3 regions of the Rahnella sp. CFA14(1/10) genome follow, and region 2 is predicted to be linked to each of the others. Evidence: predicted binding sites of a transcription regulator. Region 2 holds the regulator's gene; each other region holds the start of a gene.

Region 1 (3,284 bases), on a different contig from region 2:
AATAATCCGACGGATACGTTAATTGCGCCGCCTATGCGGGTAGCAATTTGCGCGAAGGGCATCAGCGTCATGCGGTTACCGGATGTCAGAATTGCCACGTCACCGGTGCCGCCCTGCCCGCTCTGACAGCAGGAGACGATCGCCACATCGATAGGATGCATGCCGATTTTCTTACCCACATAAAAGCCGGTGCCGACCAGCGCCATTACGGTGGTCACAATCACCAGCAGGTTCTGAATAGTGAAAGCGTTGATCAGCTCCTGCCAAGGCGTAATGGCCACCCCCACCGCGAATAACACCGGATAAGTTACCGCCGTACGGAAGAATTTATACACCGTCATTGAACCGTGCTGAATAGTCGGCGAAACGCCGTTAGCCAGTTTCACCAGCACCGCCGCAAACAGCATGCCCACGGGCGCCGGCAGGCCAATCCATTTCTGGCCCAGCATTCCGACCATGTACAACAGGATCGCCAGCAGTGCGCCACAGGCCAGCGCATTGACGCCCGGGTTACCGTTAAATTCCTCAGTACCGCTGCCCATCTTGCCGTTGCCCGACGGCATCAGCTGGCCTTCACCCGTCAGATGTGGATAACGTTTCCCCAGCTGATTCAGCACACCCGCCAGCACAATGGCCGTCAGACCGCCAAGCATAACAATCGGCAGAATGCGCCCAAGCGCCACACCTTGCTCCATATGCAGGATGGTCGCGTAACCCATCGACAGCGGGATTGCGCCTTCTCCTACACCACCGGCCATGATTGGCAGGATCAGGAAAAAGAAGGTTTGCACCGGCGGTAAACCTAAAACCGTGCCCATCGCCATACCGGCGATCATCCCGACAACTTCGCCGCACAGCATCGGCACAAAAATACGCATAAAGCCCTGAATCAACACCTGACGATTCATGCTCATGATGCTGCCGACAATAATGCAGCAAATATAGAGGTAGAGAATATTGGTGGATTTATAAAATTTGACCGTGGAGTCAACAACAACATCCGGCAGCAGACCATAATGCACCATCGCCGAAGGAATAAACGTGGCACAAATCGCCGCGGCCCCCAGTTTCCCTACCACAGGTAAGCGTTTACCGAACTCACCGCAGGCAAAGCCGAAGAAGGCCAGCGTGGCGACCATCACCACGATGTCGCTCGGCAACTTGCCGTTCAGGCAGTCAAGCAGGATCAGTACGCCCGCCAGCAGAAAAAATGGCAGCGGGATGATGCCTATTTTGTAGTTATCAAGAATGTGCCACCATTTTTGTCTGGCTGAAAGGCCGGAGGTTTTCGTTTCTTTGACAGCGATGTAGGAATCGTCGGTTGTGCTCATGACATTGCCTCTTTCTTCGGGAGTCTTTTCTTATTGATGGTCTGAGCATATGAAAACGACCGGTCAGCCGGATGTGAGGTTGTTCAAATTAAAATCGCAGGGATAAAGGTTGTTATGGTGTTTATGGTGTTAATGCACCTTGCTTTATAAGGATTATAAGATTAGTAGTAAAACCCACCTTTAACCCTGTCATTACTGTGTGAAATCATCGCCATTTTAATCTCCTGTTCACAACTCTGCTTCTCTGCGATTACGGCTCACATTTTGCCGTGATAGGCTTATTCAATGTATGTTTTAAGTTCGCCTTGCAGCAGGTCGTATGAAATTCAGATTACCTTTTCAGGTAAAACTCTTTTTATCTCTGGTGGTATTTTCCTGCGTGTTGCTGGCACTGCTGGGGGCGATTTTATTTCATATTATCGACCGCCAGTTGCATCATGATCTCGGTCAGCGTGCCCGGGTTCAGGCCAGCGAGATTGCGCTGATGCCAGGGCTGGCGCAGAAAGTTAAGGCGCGGGATATTTCCGGCATCGCGCAGCTTATCCAGCCATTACGCGATAAAAGTGACGCCAGTTATATCGTCATCGGCGACACCCGCGAGCTGCATCTTTATCATTCCGAATCGCCGGATCGCGTAGACCTGCCGATGATCGGCGGTGATAACGCCGGTGTACTGGCCGGTAAAACCATTATTTCTGTGCGTCAGGGCGGCATTGGCGTTTCATTACGCAGCAAAGCCCCGATTCTGGATGCGAATAACCAGGTGATCGGGATTGTTTCGGTCGGTTATCTCACCTCATATATCGACAATATTAATGGCCGCCGTCTGGCGCAGGCCGGTTTATACGGTTTGCTGCTTTTATTATTGTTGTTTATCTTTTCCTGGATGTTTACCCGTAACGTTAAAAGACAGATGTTCTGGCTGGAACCCAAAGATATCGCCCTGCTGGTTCGCCAGCAAAAAGCTTTACTGGAAGCCATGTATGAAGGCGTATTTGCGGTTAACGCTGAAAAGCAGCTGATTTCCATTAACCGGGCTGCGCGTGAATTGCTCGATATCCGCCGGCCCGAAAACGAACTGCTGGGTAAACCCCTGGCGGAGGTGCTTCAGACGCCTCCCGCATTCTTCACGCAAAGCGGCATCAGTGGAAATAACAGTCAACATGATCAGATTACGGTACTTAATCAGCGCCAGGTGATCGTCAACCGCGTGCCAATCGAACTGGAACCCGGTGCAGAGAGTGGCTGGGTATTCAGTTTCCGCGATAAAAATGACATTAATACGCTGAGCAGCCAGTTGAGTCAGGTGAAACGCTATGCTGATAATCTGCGCATCATGCGCCATGAACAGCTCAACTGGACCGCCACGCTGGCAGGTTTGTTGCAAATGCAGCGTTACGATGACGCCATGCACTATATACAGGCGCAATCGGAAGGCGCACAGGCGGTGCTGGATTTCGTCTCAGCGCGCTTTACCTCACCCGCGCTGTGCGGCCTGCTGCTGGGGAAATACGTCAGCGCGCGTGAAAAAGGCGTCGGGCTGAGTTTCGACCCGGCTTGTCAGCTCACCCGCATTCCGGCAGGCATTAGCGAAACCGAGCTGATGTCCGTAGTCGGTAACTTGCTCGATAACGCCGTGGACGCCACGCTGAAAGCGCTGTCGCCGCCTGCACCGGTTGAATTGTATATTTCCGACAGAAACCAGGAACTGCTGATTGAAGTCGCCGATCAGGGCAACGGTGTGGAAGATGCGCTCAAACCGCACCTGTTTGAACAAGGCGTCACCAGTAAGCCTTCCAGCGGACAGGACGCCACGGGTGCAGAACATGGCATCGGCCTGTATCTGGTTGCCGGTTATGTCCGTCAGGCGGGTGGTAGCATCGAAATATCAGACAACACGCCGCAAGGTACGATATTTTCAGTCTTTATCCCGTACCCGGCTGAAGCGTTAAC
Region 2 (3,284 bases):
AGGCCAGCGCACAGCCGAGCAGCGTATCGACCAGTCGTGGTATCAGAAAATGCACACCGTTCATCGCCAGTAGTTGCAGGGTATACACTGCCGTCACCGTCATGCCGACCATCGCCAGCCCGTAATTTTTGCGTAAAACCGTATAGGACAACAAGGTGATCAGCAGCATGCACAGCAGCGTGGTGCTTTCCGGTAGCGCCAGTTTTAACAATCCTGAAGCAATCAGCAAACCTGCCAGCGTACCGAGCGCACGGTGCTGGATCCTGACCCGAGTGGCGTTATAGCCGTTCTGGCTGACCAGCATGATAGTCAGCAAAATCCAGTACGGTTTGGGCAAATTGAAGAACAGCCCCAGGCTGCTGCCAATCGCCAAAATAATGCCCAGACGCGCGGCATTACGCAGGGCCACGGATTTGAAAGAAAGATAGCTTTTTAGCGCAGTCCAGAAGGGCAGCCGTGGCTGGGTGCTCATCAGATCGCGCCGGTATAACGGGCGCTGGGTCCGCAGCAGGCGCGCAATGCGGCTGAAATGGTAATAACAAAACTGGCCAACCGGATTGTCCGGGTTACGCGCGGCGATTTTCTCCAGCGCAGCCAGCTCATTGGCCATGGTAAAGCGCTCAGATAAACGGTGATAAAGAATATCGCCGGCAATCACCCGAAGACGGGTGGAAATCACCTGCGCATTGCGGCGGATTACCGCTTCTGCATGGCTTTCCTCAACCAGTTTCTGTACTTCCTCCGGCTGATGCAGGCTGACGGTAATGTGCTCCTGCAAATCGAGAGCAACCTGAAAAAGCTGAAACAGTCGCTTATGGTGATGATGATGTCCGTGTTGTGGCAGCATGTGTAATTGCTGATAAAGCAGGGCAATCAGGTCGATAACCTGCTGCTGACGGGTAAGTAATGGCGGCAACGCCGTCTCGGGATCGGTATGTTGCGTCAGCAGACTGTACTTGGCCTCGAAATAATCCGCGAGTTGCAGATAAAGCTGGCTGAGCGTTTCGCGCATAGGCTGTTCTTGCGAAATACGAAACCACACCCAGTTAAACACCCCGTACCAGGCTGTGCCTGCTGCGAACAGCACCGGTGCCTGCCACATCGGGCGCACGCCGACCATACTCAGTGTGAAAATAGTGGCTACCAGCGCGCCGGGTAACAGGCGCGCATGTAACGGGCTGATTTCACCGGTAACGCCGAGCAATAACGCCAGCGATAGCATGATCAGCGGCAGCGGAACGTGCCAGTTTTCCAGCATCAGTTGCAGCAGAATGCTGCTCACGGCAAACAGTGAACCGCCGACGATCAGACGTTTGAAAAAGCGTTTGTGCGGGGTATCCAGACCGGCGATGTTACAGCAGGCCGGGCAGAGGGAAAACAGCAGACCCATTTGCAAGTTGCCAAACAGCCAGCAAATGCCAACAGGCAGGCACAACACCAGCGTCTGGCGCAGCGCGTAATTCACTTCAGGATGGTAAAACAGTTTTCGCCATAACGTCATGGGTAAAGCTTAGCCCATAAAAAAGGCGCGACAGTATTCTGCCGCGCCAATTTTCGAGGGATTAACGTGTGCCGTAAACGACAATCGTTTTCCCGTGTGCGGAGATCAGGCTCTGATCTTCCAGCATTTTGAGGATTCGTCCGACTGTTTCACGTGAACAACCGACGATTTGGCCAATTTCCTGACGGGTAATCTTGATTTGCATCCCGTCCGGATGGGTCATTGCATCAGGCTGTTTAGCCAGGTTGAGCAACGTTTGAGCGATACGACCGGTTACGTCGAGGAAGGCAAGGTTGCCGACTTTCTCTGACGTCACTTGCAGACGGTTGGCCATCTGCGCGGAGAGACGCATCAGAATATCCGGGTTAACCTGAATCAGCTGGCGGAACTTTTTATACGAAATTTCAGCCACTTCACAGGCAGTTTTAGCACGTACCCAGGCACTACGTTCCTGACCTTCTTCGAAGAGTCCCAGCTCACCGATGAAGTCACCTTGGTTAAGGTAGGACAGTATCATTTCCTTGCCTTCTTCATCTTTAATCAGGACAGCAACTGACCCTTTCACGATGTAGTAAAGCGTTTCGGCTTTTTCACCCTGGTGAATCAGCGTACTTTTAGAAGGATACTTATGTATATGACAGTGAGACAGGAACCATTCAAGAGTCGGGTCTGTTTGTGGCTTGCCGAGAACCATTAGCTATTATCCTCTGTTGTTATCGCTGCCCAAAATCACAGGGCTCAGAGTTCCCTGTATGGCACTTCAAATCCAAAGCGCCCTTTCAGCATATAACTCCCCAGAAATGCTGCAAGCGGATGTCGGAGTGCAACAGCCTGTTTATTGCTGTTAACACCGTGGGTTCTGTTCTTAAACCGCAAAAACCGTCACCGCAATTTACTGGAAAGTATGTTTCGGCTTTGTTTGTAGCACAGGTTTGAGATGCTGTCTTCTGTTGTCTCGCTTCAGCATGATGGCGATCGGGTTACGTTGCCAGATTTTGGTCTAAAGGGTACTCTGAGAGCAGATTTCTAAAAGTTTATTCACCGGGAGAATAGTTCATGCACGCACGTGTCAAATGGGTTGAAGGGCTGACCTTTTTAGGTGAGTCAGCGTCGGGTCATCAGATTTCAATGGATGGTAACGCGGGCGATAAAGCCCCAAGCCCGATGGAAATGTTACTGATGTCCGCAGGCGGCTGCAGTGCAATTGACGTGGTATCTATTTTACAGAAAGGCCGTAATGACGTGCGTGATTGTGAAGTGAAGCTGACTTCACAACGCCGCGAAGAAGCGCCGCGTCTGTTCACGCATATCAATCTGCATTTTATCGTCACCGGTAAGGATCTGACCGATAAGATTGTTGAACGTGCGGTCAGCCTTTCTGCCGAAAAATACTGTTCAGTGTCTCTGATGTTGGGTAAAGCGGCCACCATCACCCACAGCTTTGAAGTGATTGCAGCGGAATAAAGTTTACTCGATTTTCTTACCTTCCATCAGGCGCTGCACCAGTGGCGCCATGATCAGCTCCATTGCCAGCCCCATTTTCCCACCTGGTACCACCAGCGTTTTGATGTGCGAGATAAATGACCCCTGCAACATTGCCAGCAGATAGGGGAAATCGATGTCGTCCAGTCCCTGGAAATGGATCACCACAAAGCTTTCATCCAGTGACGGAATGGCTTTTGCTGCGAACGGGTTTGAGGTGTCGATAGTCGGCACACGCTGGAAGTTGATGTGGGTGCGGGAAAACTGCGGCGTAATGTAGCTGATATAATCATCCATCGAA
Region 3 (3,284 bases), on a different contig from region 2:
CACTATGGCGGCGGTCATGGCCGACCAGCGCGGGGTTTCGAGTTGCAGATAGAATCCGAGAACCAGTGCACCCAGGATCGCGAACGTCAGCTTGCAGGCAAAACGCACACGCGGGATAAGTACGCTATTCATCTTTCCGGCCTTAACCAAACTCTCTCAGACGATGCAGGAGGCGAAGGAACGGGGATCCTTCATCTTGTTTACGGTCATGGCTGCCGGTAATCACCACCGTCGCCGTGGTACCTGCCGGATAAGGATGTTGCTGATCTTCGGCATCAAGCAGGATTTTCACCGGCACACGCTGCGCCAGGCGCACCCATTCGAGGTTGCTGTCGATAGTCGCCAGACCGTTGGATGCCGCAGAAGAGGAACTGTTTGTCACCGCGGCCGCTACGCTGTCGACTGTACCGTGCATGATGCGGTTGCTGCCGAGCGGCGTGATTTCCGCACGGTCACCTTTTTTCAGCCCGGACAGTTTGGTTTCTTCAAGATAGGCAAGAATATAGAAGGAATTTTTCTTCACCAGCGCCACGGCGGTCGAACCACGGTTGATGTAGTTACCCGGATGGACGGTCAGGTTAGTGACCCAGCCGTCGGCAGGTGCCACCACCACCGTACGTTCCAGATCCAGCACCGCCAGATCCCGTGCAGCCTGCGCTTTCGCCATCTGATGTTGAGCGGTTTGCAACACGTTATTTGCCTGATCGATTTCTTCCTGCGACATGGCCTGAACGCCCAGTTTCACACGGCGTCCGGCTTCGCGCTTTTTCTCAGAAACCAGCGCCTGGTAATACGCGACGTCAGCGCTCGCTTCGTCCAGCGCCTGCTGGTAGCGCGGCTGGTCGATTTTGAACAGCACCTGGCCTTTCTTCACCAGTTGGTTATCAACCACCGGCACATCGGTAATCAGACCGGTGACATCGGGCGCGATAGACACCACGTCAGCGGTAAATTTGGCATCACGGGTCCATGGAGATTCTGTATAGAACGCCCAGGCTTTGAAGATTGCGATGACAGCCAGCACGACAAGAATCAACGTTATTGTGTAACGTATTATTTTTATGGAGAAATTTTTCACAACGCCCTCAGACGAACATGCAGGAGATCAGGTAGAAAAGACAGCAGTACAAAGCTGTGTTGAACAACGCCGGGTGCCAGACAAAGTCGTAAATTCCGGTGGGTTGCAATACACGCCGCAGCAGAAAAAATACCACCAGCGCCAACAGTATTTCAAAAAACACCGGAGGAAACGACAATCCGAAAATCACCATTACCGGAAGCAAACTCATCAAAAATTCCTTACATTATTACGACGGACAAACGCATAACGTCCCGCGCACGCATTATTTATTATTTTAGGCAACGGCACGCGACCCCGATGAAAAATAATTCAACGGGAGCAGAGCAATGAAGCTGCAAAGTTGCCAGGGAAGTGTGCGAAGGTAAGCATGATGTCAGGAAAACTGAAACCTGAGCTTTATCGCCCGGAAGGGTATATTAGCGTGCTTATTATCAACTAATCAACGTTCTGTGATCTAAATCACTTTTAAGCCAGAGTTAACAATGGACCGATTAAAACGCATGTCGATCTTTGCTCAGGTAGTGGAAAGCGGCTCCTTTACTGCGGCCGCACGACGCCTCGACATGAGCGTTTCCGCCATCAGTCAGACGATCTCAAAGCTGGAAAATGATTTACAAATCAAACTGCTAAACCGCAGCACCCGCAGTCTTGGCCTGACGGAAGCCGGTAAGCTTTACTATCAGGGTTGCCGGAAAATGTTGCACGATGTGCGCGAAGTACATGAACAATTGTATGCCTTCAACAACACCCCGACCGGCACATTACGCATCGGCAGCTCATCGACAATGGCACAAAATGTTCTTGCTGCGATGACCGCCGAAATGCTCACTGAATACCCCGGCCTGACGGTGAATCTGGTGACCGGCATTCCGGCACCGGATCTTATCGCCGACGGGCTGGACATGGTCATCCGCGTGGGTGCGTTGCAAGACTCCAGTCTGTTCTGCACCCGCCTGGGCTCAATGCCGATGGTGGTATGCGCGGCACACAGTTATCTGGCGCAGCACGGGACGCCGGAGAAACCGGCAGATATGGTGAATTTCTCATGGCTGGAGTACAGCGTCCGCCCGGACAGCGAATTTGAACTGATCGCCCCCGAAGGTATTTCGACCCGCATTACTCCGCAGGGCCGCTTCGTCACCAACGATTCGCAGACCATGATCCGCTGGCTGAAAGCCGGTGTCGGTATCGCGTATGTGCCGCTGATGTGGGTCATTGAAGAGATCAATGCCGGTGAAGTGGAAATTCTGTTCAGGAGCTATCAGTCTGATCCGCGGCCGGTTTACGCGCTGTATACCCAAAAGGACAAACTGCCGCTGAAGGTCCAGGTCTGTATTGATTATCTGACGGATTATTTCAAACGGGTGAGCAAGGTGTATCAGGGATACCGGCAGGGGATAAAAGTCACCCAGTGGAATTAAACCTCCCCGTGTGAAAGGGGAGGGATAACATCGAAATAATCTTCTACTACGCAGTGCCGCCGACGGTCAGATTATCCAGCTTCAGGGTGGGCTGACCGACCCCGACCGGCAGGCTCTGACCTTCTTTACCGCACACGCCAACCCCTTTATCGATCGCCAGATCGTTGCCGACCATGGAAATCTGTTGCATTGCTTCAATGCCCGAGCCGATCAGCGTCGCGCCTTTCACCGGTTTGGTGATGCGGCCTTTTTCGATCAGATACGCTTCGGACGTCGAGAATACGAATTTACCCGAGGTGATATCCACCTGCCCCCCGCCGAAGTTGGGCGCATACAGGCCATATTCCACGCTACTGATGATATCTTCCGGCGTTGATTTCCCGGCCAGCATATAGGTATTGGTCATACGCGGCATCGGCAGATGTGCGTAGGATTCGCGGCGGCCGTTACCGGTCGGCGAAACCCCCATCAGACGCGCATTCAGCTTGTCCTGCATATAGCCTTTCAACACACCATTTTCGATCAGCACATTGTACTGACCCGGCACACCCTCATCATCAATCGCCAGTGAACCACGCAGACCCGGCAGCGTACCATCATCCACCACGGTACACAGTTCAGAGGCCACACGCTTGCCCATCTGACCGCTAAATACCGAGGTCCCGCGACGGTTAAAGTCACCTTCCAGACCGTGACCTACCGCCTCATGCAACAGCACACCCGGCCAGCCGGAACCCAGCACAACAGGCATGCCGCCAGCCGGTGCGGCGACTGCCGTCAGG

Evidence for each region. Region 2 encodes CRP, which controls carbon source genes, mostly activating them, when cyclic AMP is high. Its sites were predicted from a motif close to ATGTGANNNNNNTCACAT; they were not measured.
Region 1: EVX52_RS20565 (2-hydroxycarboxylate transporter family protein) is a predicted target of CRP. The motif match lies at 1,403-1,420, and genes of this name have one in related genera.
Region 3: aaeR (HTH-type transcriptional activator AaeR) is a predicted target of CRP. The motif match lies at 1,529-1,546, and genes of this name have one in related genera.

The regions. Positions count from the first base shown of each region.
Region 1 is NZ_SEWS01000011.1:22,372-25,655, reverse strand. It holds gene EVX52_RS20565 (2-hydroxycarboxylate transporter family protein) at 1-1,331, opposite strand, end outside; gene EVX52_RS20560 (sensor histidine kinase) at 1,651-3,284, shown strand, end outside.
Region 2 is NZ_SEWS01000006.1:15,298-18,581, reverse strand. It holds gene EVX52_RS13090 (YccS/YhfK family putative transporter) at 1-1,501, opposite strand, end outside; gene crp (cAMP-activated global transcriptional regulator CRP) at 1,563-2,195, opposite strand; gene EVX52_RS13080 (OsmC family protein) at 2,558-2,965, shown strand; gene EVX52_RS13075 (phosphoribulokinase) at 2,969-3,284, opposite strand, start outside.
Region 3 is NZ_SEWS01000010.1:130,277-133,560, reverse strand. It holds gene aaeB (p-hydroxybenzoic acid efflux pump subunit AaeB) at 1-132, opposite strand, end outside; gene aaeA (p-hydroxybenzoic acid efflux pump subunit AaeA) at 143-1,078, opposite strand; gene aaeX (p-hydroxybenzoic acid efflux pump operon protein AaeX) at 1,086-1,289, opposite strand; gene aaeR (HTH-type transcriptional activator AaeR) at 1,564-2,502, shown strand; gene tldD (metalloprotease TldD) at 2,549-3,284, opposite strand, start outside.